3 regions of the Bacillus sp. 1NLA3E genome follow, and region 1 is predicted to be linked to each of the others. Evidence: riboswitches for the same ligand, from Rfam matches in the RefSeq annotation. Region 1 holds a riboswitch; each other region holds the start of a gene.
The links. Region 1 has a riboswitch for S-adenosylmethionine ahead of B1NLA3E_RS19525 (methionine ABC transporter ATP-binding protein). Riboswitches for the same ligand answer to the same signal wherever they lie in the genome.
Positions count from the first base shown of each region.

Region 1 (3,181 bases):
CACCTTTATCGATTTCTCGAAGAGCAATTTCAACCATTCGTGCGTAAAAGGGTGCAGCACCTATAATTAGGGCAGGTAATGCTGCATTTGCGCCAAGCATTGTACCTAATAATAATTTAGTAAACGGAATGAGCAAAACAATTAATATGATGAAAGGGATTGACCGGAATATATTGACGAAGCCAGAGATAATAAGGTTGATGATTCTGTTTTCCCATATATTACCCTTCGCTGTCAAAAATAATAGTAACCCTAGCACTAGCCCCAAAACAAACGTGGTTAGTACCGAAATCGTAGTCATATAGATGGTTTCACGCGTTGCTGCAATTAATTGGTCCCAATTTACTATTTCCACAGAGTTAGCCATTATTTATCACCTCAACTCCTACTTGCTGCGATTGAATAAATTCTATCGCTTTGCTGATTTCCTGAGGAGCACCATCAAGATGTATAAATAAAGTCCCATAGGAGCCAGTATGTGTTTGTGAAATTTTCCCTTGTAAAATCGTAACTGTTATTTCAAATTGACGAATGAGGTTGGCAATCACTGGTTGCTCCGCCGCATCCCCAACAAAGGTTAATTGAACGACTTGGCCATGTGGATAGCGTGTTAATAAATGCTCAATGATATCTTTTGTTTCTTCAGGCTCAGTCACTTGCTGAACAAACCGTTTCGTAATCTGCTGTTCAGGATGTTTAAAGACGTCTAAAACTCGTCCAATTTCAACGATTTTCCCATCTTCCATGACCGCAACCCGGTGACAAATTTTTCTAATCACATGCATTTCATGCGTAATTAATACTATCGTTAGTCCGAGCCGTTTATTAATATCTACTAATAATTCTAAAATAGAGTCTGTAGTTTGCGGATCCAATGCCGAGGTTGCTTCATCACAAAGTAAAACTTTAGGATTATTTGCAAGTGCCCGAGCAATCCCAACCCTTTGCTTTTGTCCACCACTCAACTGAGCAGGATAGGCATCCTCTCTTCCTTCTAATCCAACTAACTTGATTAGTTCTTCCACACGTTTTTGGCGTTCTAACTTGGAAATCCCAGAAATTTCAAGTGGAAATGCGATATTTTCCCGTACAGTTCTAGACCATAAAAGGTTGAAATGTTGAAAAATCATGCTAATTTCTTGACGTGCTTTACGAAGGGCACTACCTTTAATTTTTGATATCTCCCGACCAGCAACGGTAATGGATCCTTCTGAGGGAAGTTCAAGACCATTGAACATTCGAATTAGCGTACTTTTTCCAGCTCCGCTATAGCCGATAACTCCAAAAATCTCTCCATCTTGCACTTCTAAATCTACATTGTCGACTGCTGTTACGGTACCCGACTTAGAAGGATAAATCTTTTTAACACCTTTTATTGAAATCATCCAATCACCTTCTTTTTATTCTCATAGTAATAAGAAAAGCGGAAGCGCCCCGGTTAGCGCACGACAGGACTGGAGCTATCTGACTGAGATAAAGGAAACACGGAGAGCGAAGCGATCCGATGTTGACTTATCGTAGGGAAGATAGTGAAGTACACTAGTCGCTGGGCGCTGGAGCTAGACAGTAAACTACTTCATAAGTTTATACTTTCTTATTCTGAAATAAAAATGCCTTTCTGCATATGAGCAGAAAGGCATAGTAATGTTCTATATCCCTTTCTCTCATCTTCCAAAGCAGCTTGCTTTGTGTGAATTGGCACCATTTCAATTGCAAAAAGCAAATCGACGGTTGCCGGGCTTCATAGGGCACATCCCTCCACCTCTCTTGATAAGAGTAAAATATTATATTAAGTAAACAATATTCAAACAAATCTTAACTATGATTGTGATTTTATCACGGAATAAAAATCAGTGTCAATGGAAACTTTTATTCTGAAAAAGTTATTTATCTGTTATTACAGTTAGTGAAGATACTCCTGTTGCTTTTTCTATCGCTTGCTCAAGATCCTCAATTAAGTCTTCAGCGTTTTCTATACCAACCGAAAGTCGAATTAAATCTTCTGGCACTCCTGCTGCTACTAACCCTTCATCATCTAACTGTTGATGAGTGGTACTTGCTGGATGAATAATTAAACTTTTTGCATCTCCCACATTAGCTACATGAGTCCAAAGAGAAGCTGCATTAATTAATTTTGCGCCTGCTTCTCGTCCACCTTCAATACCAAAGACCACAACTGAACCTGCACCGTTTGGTAAGTATTTATCAGCTAATGCCTTATCAGGATGTCCTTCACTACCAGGGTATAAAACCCATGCAACAGCAGGATGTGCGTCTAAATAAGCAATAATTTTCTTAGTATTGGCAATATGTTCTCTCATCCGTACAGGGAGCGTTTCTAGACCTAGAACAAATTGGAAAGCATTCTGTGGACTAATCGCTGGTCCCATATCCCTTAGCAGCTGTACTCTTGCTTTAATGATAAATGCTGCTGGTCCTACTGCATCAGTGTAAACTAGACCATTGTAACTAGGGTCTGGTTGTGTAAAAACTGGGAAGTTTCCATTTGCCCAATCAAATTTTCCGCCATCAACAATGATTCCACCTAAGGTTGTTCCGTTTCCACCTATCCATTTTGTTGCTGAGTGGATGACAATATCTGCACCGTACTCAATTGGTCTTAATAAATAAGGTGTTGCAAAAGTGTTATCAACGATTAATGGAATACCTGCTTTATGAGCGATTGCTGCAACCTTTTCAATATCTAATACCCTTAAACTAGGATTTCCAATTGTTTCTGCAAATACTGCCTTTGTTTTATCCGTAATAGCTTGATTAAAATTCTCTGGATCCTCTGGATTAACAAATTTAACATTAATCCCATACCTTGGAAGTGTATTGGCAAATAAATTATAGGTTCCTCCATAAAGGTTTGCTGAGGCAACGATTTCATCTCCGGCTTGGGCAATATTTAATATTGATAACGTAATGGCTGCCATACCACTAGATAGAGCAAGTGCTCCAATTCCGCCTTCTAATAAAGCCACTCTTTCTTCAAAGACTGTTACAGTAGGATTATGGATTCTAGTATATATATAGCCATTTTCTTTCAAACCAAAAAGATTAGCTGCGTGATCGGTGTCTTTAAATTGATAAGCATTACTCATGTAAATTGGTACTGATCTTGCTCCAGTCACAGGATCTGGAGATAATCCTCCATGTACACTTAATGTTTCAAAAC
Region 1 is NC_021171.1:4,049,523-4,052,703, forward strand. It holds gene B1NLA3E_RS19520 (methionine ABC transporter permease) at 1-367, opposite strand, end outside; gene B1NLA3E_RS19525 (methionine ABC transporter ATP-binding protein) at 360-1,385, opposite strand; SAM riboswitch class I at 1,662-1,777, opposite strand; gene B1NLA3E_RS19530 (O-acetylhomoserine aminocarboxypropyltransferase/cysteine synthase family protein) at 1,884-3,181, opposite strand, start outside.

Region 2 (3,181 bases), 2.3 Mb from region 1:
GAGGTTTGCGAGAAATAGGTAGGCTAATATAGATCCACCTAGTGTAAATGCCATATCCCACTGCGCATCCCAAATATCTCCCTGCGTCCCTAAAAAATTTTTTGCAGTTTTCCCCCCATGCGCTAGTTTTGAAAATATCCATTCATTAATTTCATAAAAAGCAGCAATAGCTAAGGACATACTGACCGTAATAACAAACAACCATTTCCCCTTAACTAAGGGGCTTTTCTTTAACAATATTTCCCTTAACAGAATGGTGATTAGACCTTTAAAAAAATGCCCAAAACGGTCGTAATGATTGCGGCGTAAATTAAAATGGTCTTTTATCCAATCGAAAAGCGGTACTTTTGAATAAGTGTAGTGCCCACCTACAAATACCAATATAGACAAAAGAGCGATGATGATATAGGAAAGGGTGGTGAGACGAAACTTATTATAGATAACAATGGCCATCATCAGTCCAATCAGAGCGGGGGACACCTCTAAAATCCAATCTGAGTATTGAACAGGTTTAATGAATGACCAAATAAAAACAGCTATTACGATGACCAATATTAATAAATGAATATAATTACTTTTCTTTTTTGCCATTTTCAAAATCACCCCTTTTATTGTGTCGTTGTGAAATTTTCCATTAAGACTGGTATAAATCTAAACTATGTCTACCACAAGATCATTCGTTATTTTTGCCTATTTGGTGATAATTATGAAATGTAAAAAATATGATGATAAAGGGTGTTATGAAGCAATAACGGCCCCACATATAGCGAGTGCCTGGAGATGAAATCAACAGGCAAGTTTAACTCAGAAATAAAAAAAGGGGGTAAATTATTGTGATTTCAAATCCGGCTGGCTTTTGGAGAAGATTGCTTGCGAACATTTTGGATGGAATTATTATTAGCTTCCCTATTTCATTAATTTGTAATTTTATTTTTAGAGAAACGAGTGCAAATGTAGTTAGCTCTATACTTGATTTGTTATATGCCTTATTAATACCAGTTATATGGTCAGGATTTACAGTTGGCAAAAGAATTGCGGGAATTAGGATCGCAAGAGTGAACGGAGAAAGTGTTGGAATAGTTACGATGCTACTTCGTTCATTAGTAGGGGCCATTGTATATACCGTTACCCTTGGAATAGGCATAATCGTAAGCGCCTTTATGGTAGGAATTCGACAGGACAAAAGGTCTATACATGATTTTATTGCTGGAACGTATGTAACTCGCGATTAAAAATTGGTGCCTGACCCCCGGTGCAGCAACGCAGTAAAGCACCGGGGGTCAGGCACCGTTTTGTATGGCAACGCAGTAAAGTGAGGCTCTTTTTGTTGTGAAGGGGTATGGATTGCGGTAGGATATGAGAGCATGTTTCGAATAGTTAAAAAATTATAAATAAATATTTTTTTAATTCACACTAAACCTATCGAAATTATATTGACAACCGATCTATTTGTGTTAAAATTTAAAATAATTAAATCTTATCCAGAGAGGCGGAGGGAATTGGCCCGAAGATGTCCGGCAACCTGCACATGTGCAAGGTGCTAAATCCAACAAAATGTAAACCATTTTGGAAGATAAGGTAAAAACATACTTACCTGAACAGTCTTTCCAAGATGGAGGGATTTTTTATTTTAAAGGAGGAGGGGCTCGTTTGGGGAAAAATCAACTTGAAGCCGTATTTTTGCAAATCACACAAACACTAGAAACAATGAAATATGGATCTATTACATTAGTGGTGCAAGACGGTAAAATCATTCAAATTGAAAAAAATGAAAAACTTAGAATTAATTGATGAAACGCAAGAAATGAAGAAATGAAACGATTGACTGCTGACTAGTAAACTAGAGGGAGTTTTATTTGTATTCCAAATGGGAATAAAACTGCCTTTAAATAAAGAATGGAGGCACAAATTTGACCGAGAAACTAACATTTAGCAATTTTGAAACTTTTACACAGATTAATATTTTAGAAGAGGATGAGACAAAGGGAGCTTTGAATGTATTGAAATGGGCTTATGACCATTATGAAGATGATGAACTAGTCTATGCCTGTAGCTTTGGAATTGAAGGAATCGTCCTCATCGACTTGATTGCAAAAGTGAATGAGTCAGCGAAAATCGTCTTTTTAGACACGGATCTTCATTTTGATGAGACTTACAACCTTATTAATGAAGTAAAGAAAAAATATCCTAATTTACGGATCGAATTGAAAAAGCCGAGTCTAACTCTTGAGGAACAAGCAGAACAATTCGGAGATGAATTGTGGGAACGAGAACCAAATAAATGTTGTGAAATAAGAAAGGTCATCCCACTTAATAGTGTTCTTTCTGGAACTACCGCTTGGTTGTCTGGATTAAGACGCGAACAATCGGAGACGAGAAAAAACACCAACTTTTTCAATCAAGACAATAAATTTAAATCTATTAAAATTTGTCCATTAATACATTGGACGTGGAAGGATATTTGGAGATACGCTCACAAAAATGGCTTACCATACAATGTACTTCACGACAATGGATATCCAAGCATTGGGTGCAAACCTTGTACAGCGCCTGCTTTCAATGCCGAGGATTTACGTTCAGGCAGATGGACTGGTACTGGTAAAATTGAGTGCGGACTTCATCTATAAAAGGTAAACCACTATGACTTTAACTTATTTGGCTGGAGCAGTGGCACTATTTTTTGCAATGAACATCGGAGCAAGTGGAGCAGCAGCTTCTGTAAGTGTTGCTTATGGGTCAGGAGCGATTTCTAATAGAAAAAAAGCTCTTTTGCTGTGCGGAATTGCCATTTTTGTTGGTGCTGTCCTGGGTGGAAGTGAAGTTACGAAAACGATTGGTTCTAATATTATCCCGCAATCGTTCTTAAATGCGAAGGTGGTTCTGATCATATTATCATCGGCGGCCATTTCTCTTTTTATTGCCAATTTGATTGGCATCCCTCTTTCCACAAGTGAGATTACCGTTGGATCTGTGGTGGGAGTGGGCGTTGCTTACAAGGCATTGTTTATCAATAATATTCTTGTTATTGTAAGTTTTTGGATTATCATCCCAGCTATCGCATTTGTCATCGCCATTATCTTAGGGAAAGGGATCCATAGACTCGAGAAACGTTATCCAGTGCTTTCGAAAGATAAGTATAAACCTATTCTCTCAATATTTGTGATTATTGTCGGGTTTTTAG
Region 2 is NC_021171.1:1,727,554-1,730,734, forward strand. It holds gene B1NLA3E_RS08335 (DUF2238 domain-containing protein) at 1-591, opposite strand, end outside; gene B1NLA3E_RS08340 (RDD family protein) at 831-1,232, shown strand; SAM riboswitch class I at 1,475-1,580, shown strand; gene B1NLA3E_RS24725 (YezD family protein) at 1,651-1,791, shown strand; gene B1NLA3E_RS08350 (phosphoadenylyl-sulfate reductase) at 1,911-2,627, shown strand; gene B1NLA3E_RS08355 (inorganic phosphate transporter) at 2,641-3,181, shown strand, end outside.
Region 2: it holds a riboswitch for S-adenosylmethionine, as region 1 does, so the genes downstream of both, B1NLA3E_RS24725 (YezD family protein) here and B1NLA3E_RS19525 (methionine ABC transporter ATP-binding protein) in region 1, are expected to answer to the same signal.

Region 3 (3,181 bases), 210 kb from region 1:
AATTTGATTCTTCTCTTTTTAAAATCATACTCAATATAATAACATAAAATAGACCTAAAATAAAAAACAGGAGTTACACTTTCGTGTAACCCCCCCGTTTTTCTTTTATAGGTTAGCTTGTTTTAATATGCCTTCTGCTTTATCGGTACGTTCCCATGGAAGATCAACATCTGTTCTTCCAAAGTGGCCGTAAGCAGCCGTTTGCTTATAAATGGGACGACGAAGATCTAGCATTTTGATGATTCCAGCAGGACGAAGGTCAAAGTTGTTGCGTACGAGGTCAACGAGAACATTCTCACTTACTTTTCCTGTTCCAAATGTATCAACAGCAATCGATACAGGTCGTGCAACGCCAATCGCATAAGCAAGCTGAACTTCGCACTTTTCAGCGAGACCAGCAGCAACAATGTTTTTCGCAACATAACGTGCAGCATAAGCAGCAGAACGGTCAACTTTTGTTGGATCTTTACCAGAAAACGCGCCACCGCCGTGACGAGCATAGCCACCATAAGTATCAACGATAATTTTACGACCAGTAAGACCAGCATCTCCTTGAGGACCGCCAATAACGAAACGTCCAGTTGGATTAATAAAATACTTTGTATTTTCATCGATTAGTTCTTTTGGAACAACCGGATTGATAACATATTCCTTTAAATTGCGTTGAATTTGCTCTAACATTACCTCAGGATTATGCTGAGTTGAGATGACAATTGTATCAATACGAACTGGCTTGTCATTTTCATCATATTCCACAGTTACTTGAGTTTTTCCATCTGGACGAAGGTACTCAAGAACTTTATCCTTACGCACTTCTGCTAATCGACGAGCAAGCTTGTGTGCAAGCGAAATTGGGAGTGGCATAAGCTCTTTTGTTTCATTACAAGCATAGCCAAACATTAAGCCTTGGTCTCCTGCTCCAATTGCTTCGATTTCTTCATCAGACATTAGACCTTCACGTGCTTCAAGGGCCTGATTAACACCCATAGCAATATCAGGACTTTGTTCACCAATAGAAGTTAAAACCGCACAAGTCTCAGAATCAAAACCATATTTAGCACGATCGTACCCGATACCTTTAATCGTTTCACGAACAATCTTTGGAATATCCACATAAGTAGATGTAGTAATTTCGCCAGCAACTAGAACTAATCCAGTTGTTACTGAAGTTTCAGCAGCAACACGGGCATTAGCATCCTTCGCTAAAATAGCATCTAAAATGGAATCAGAAATTTGGTCACACATCTTATCTGGATGACCTTCAGTTACTGATTCAGAAGTGAACAAACGACGTTTTGTGGACATCTGAATTCCTCCTTTTCCTTATAACGAGATTAACAGCTGAACCCCTTATATTAACCTCAGATTGATACGGTACTCATTCCCTATGTAGTATGAAATAAACATGGAGTTCTTATCCCAATTTATCGTGTATGAACTATATAGACCTGGGATTATTAAAAGCACACATGTTTTCCATTTAAAAGGCGACAAAATAAAAAACCCTTCCTTTTAAATGAGGAAAGGTTTTGAGCAAACTAATTTGCGCCTTTCACTCTTATCGTTCAAGGTCATATGCCTTGCGTCAGGTTAGCACCTTGCTAGAAAGAAAGTTTGTCAGAGAGATTAATCTCGGTTTTCTTTTATAGCAGGTTGCTGGGTTTCATTGGGCCTGTCCCTCCACCAGCTCAGGATAAGAGAGTATCCGTTCAAGGTTGAATAATACCGTATAGTGTCAAATGATGTCAATCGTTTTTTATAAATGTTCACTAATTATATAATAATGGAATTTAGCATCGTTGTGCATGATTGACCCTCATAACACAATACAGGATAACCTATTTAACTTATTAGTTTAATTAACAACGTTATTTAACTAAAGAATGATAAGGTGAACTATAATTTTTTTAAAAATCGAGTTAATAGTATAGATTATTAACTCGAATGTGTTATACTATTCACAACACTCAAAAATATTTGATAAAGGAAGGTATTTATCAGATGAATTCTGTAAGTATTTCTAATGAACTAAGTAAATTATTAAGTGGTAATAACATTAAGATTCAACTTTCAGTTCCCCAGTTAGTTGAAAAAGTATTAGAGCGAAAAGAAGGAATTATTTCATCAACTGGCGCTGTCCGTGCCACCACTGGAAAATATACTGGCCGTTCACCTAAAGACAAGTATATTGTAGAAGAAGCTTCATCAAAGGACAAGGTCGAATGGGGTTCTATAAATACACCGATCTCTGAAGAAGCATTTTCAAAGCTTTACAATAAAGTCGTAACTTATTTACAAAAACAAGAGGAAGTTTTTGTCTTCCGTGGTTTCGCAGGGGCAGATAAAAAATATCGTTTGCCAATCCAAATAATCAATGAGTATGCTTGGCATAATCTTTTTTCTCATCAATTATTCATTCGTCCAGACGAAAAAGAACTAGAAGAGCACAATAATGCATTTTCGGTTATCTGCGCACCTAACTTTAAAGCAGATCCTGCTGTTGATGGTACTGCGTCAGAAACCTTTATCATTATTTCTTTCGAACGCAGAACAGTTTTAATTGGCGGTACAGAATATGCTGGAGAAATCAAAAAATCGATTTTTTCTATTATGAATTACTTGCTTCCTGAAAGCGGAATTCTATCTATGCACTGTTCGTCAAATGTTGGGGCAGAAGGCGATGTTGCTTTATTCTTTGGTCTTTCTGGAACTGGGAAAACAACTTTATCAGCAGACCCAGACCGTAAATTAATCGGTGACGACGAGCATGGTTGGTCAGCAAATGGTGTCTTCAATATTGAAGGCGGTTGTTATGCAAAATGCATCAATTTATCTCGTGAAAAAGAACCACAAATTTTTGATGCAATCCGCTTTGGTTCTGTCCTTGAAAATGTTGTTCTTGACGACGAAAGCCGTATCGCCGATTATGATGACACTACCTTAACAGAAAACACTCGTGCAGCTTATCCATTACAAGCAATTAGCAATATTGTTGATCCAAGTGTTGCTGGTCATCCTAATACCATTATTTTCTTAACAGCTGATGCTTTTGGAGTATTACCTCCAATCTCGAAGCTTACTAAAGAACAAGCTATGTACCATTTCTTAAGTGGTTATACTTCTAAACTAGCAGGAACAGAGCGTGGAGTTACATCTCCTGAAGCAACTTTCTCAACTTGCT
Region 3 is NC_021171.1:3,838,650-3,841,830, forward strand. It holds gene metK (methionine adenosyltransferase) at 106-1,305, opposite strand; SAM riboswitch class I at 1,556-1,700, opposite strand; gene pckA (phosphoenolpyruvate carboxykinase (ATP)) at 2,002-3,181, shown strand, end outside.
Region 3: it holds a riboswitch for S-adenosylmethionine, as region 1 does, so the genes downstream of both, metK (methionine adenosyltransferase) here and B1NLA3E_RS19525 (methionine ABC transporter ATP-binding protein) in region 1, are expected to answer to the same signal.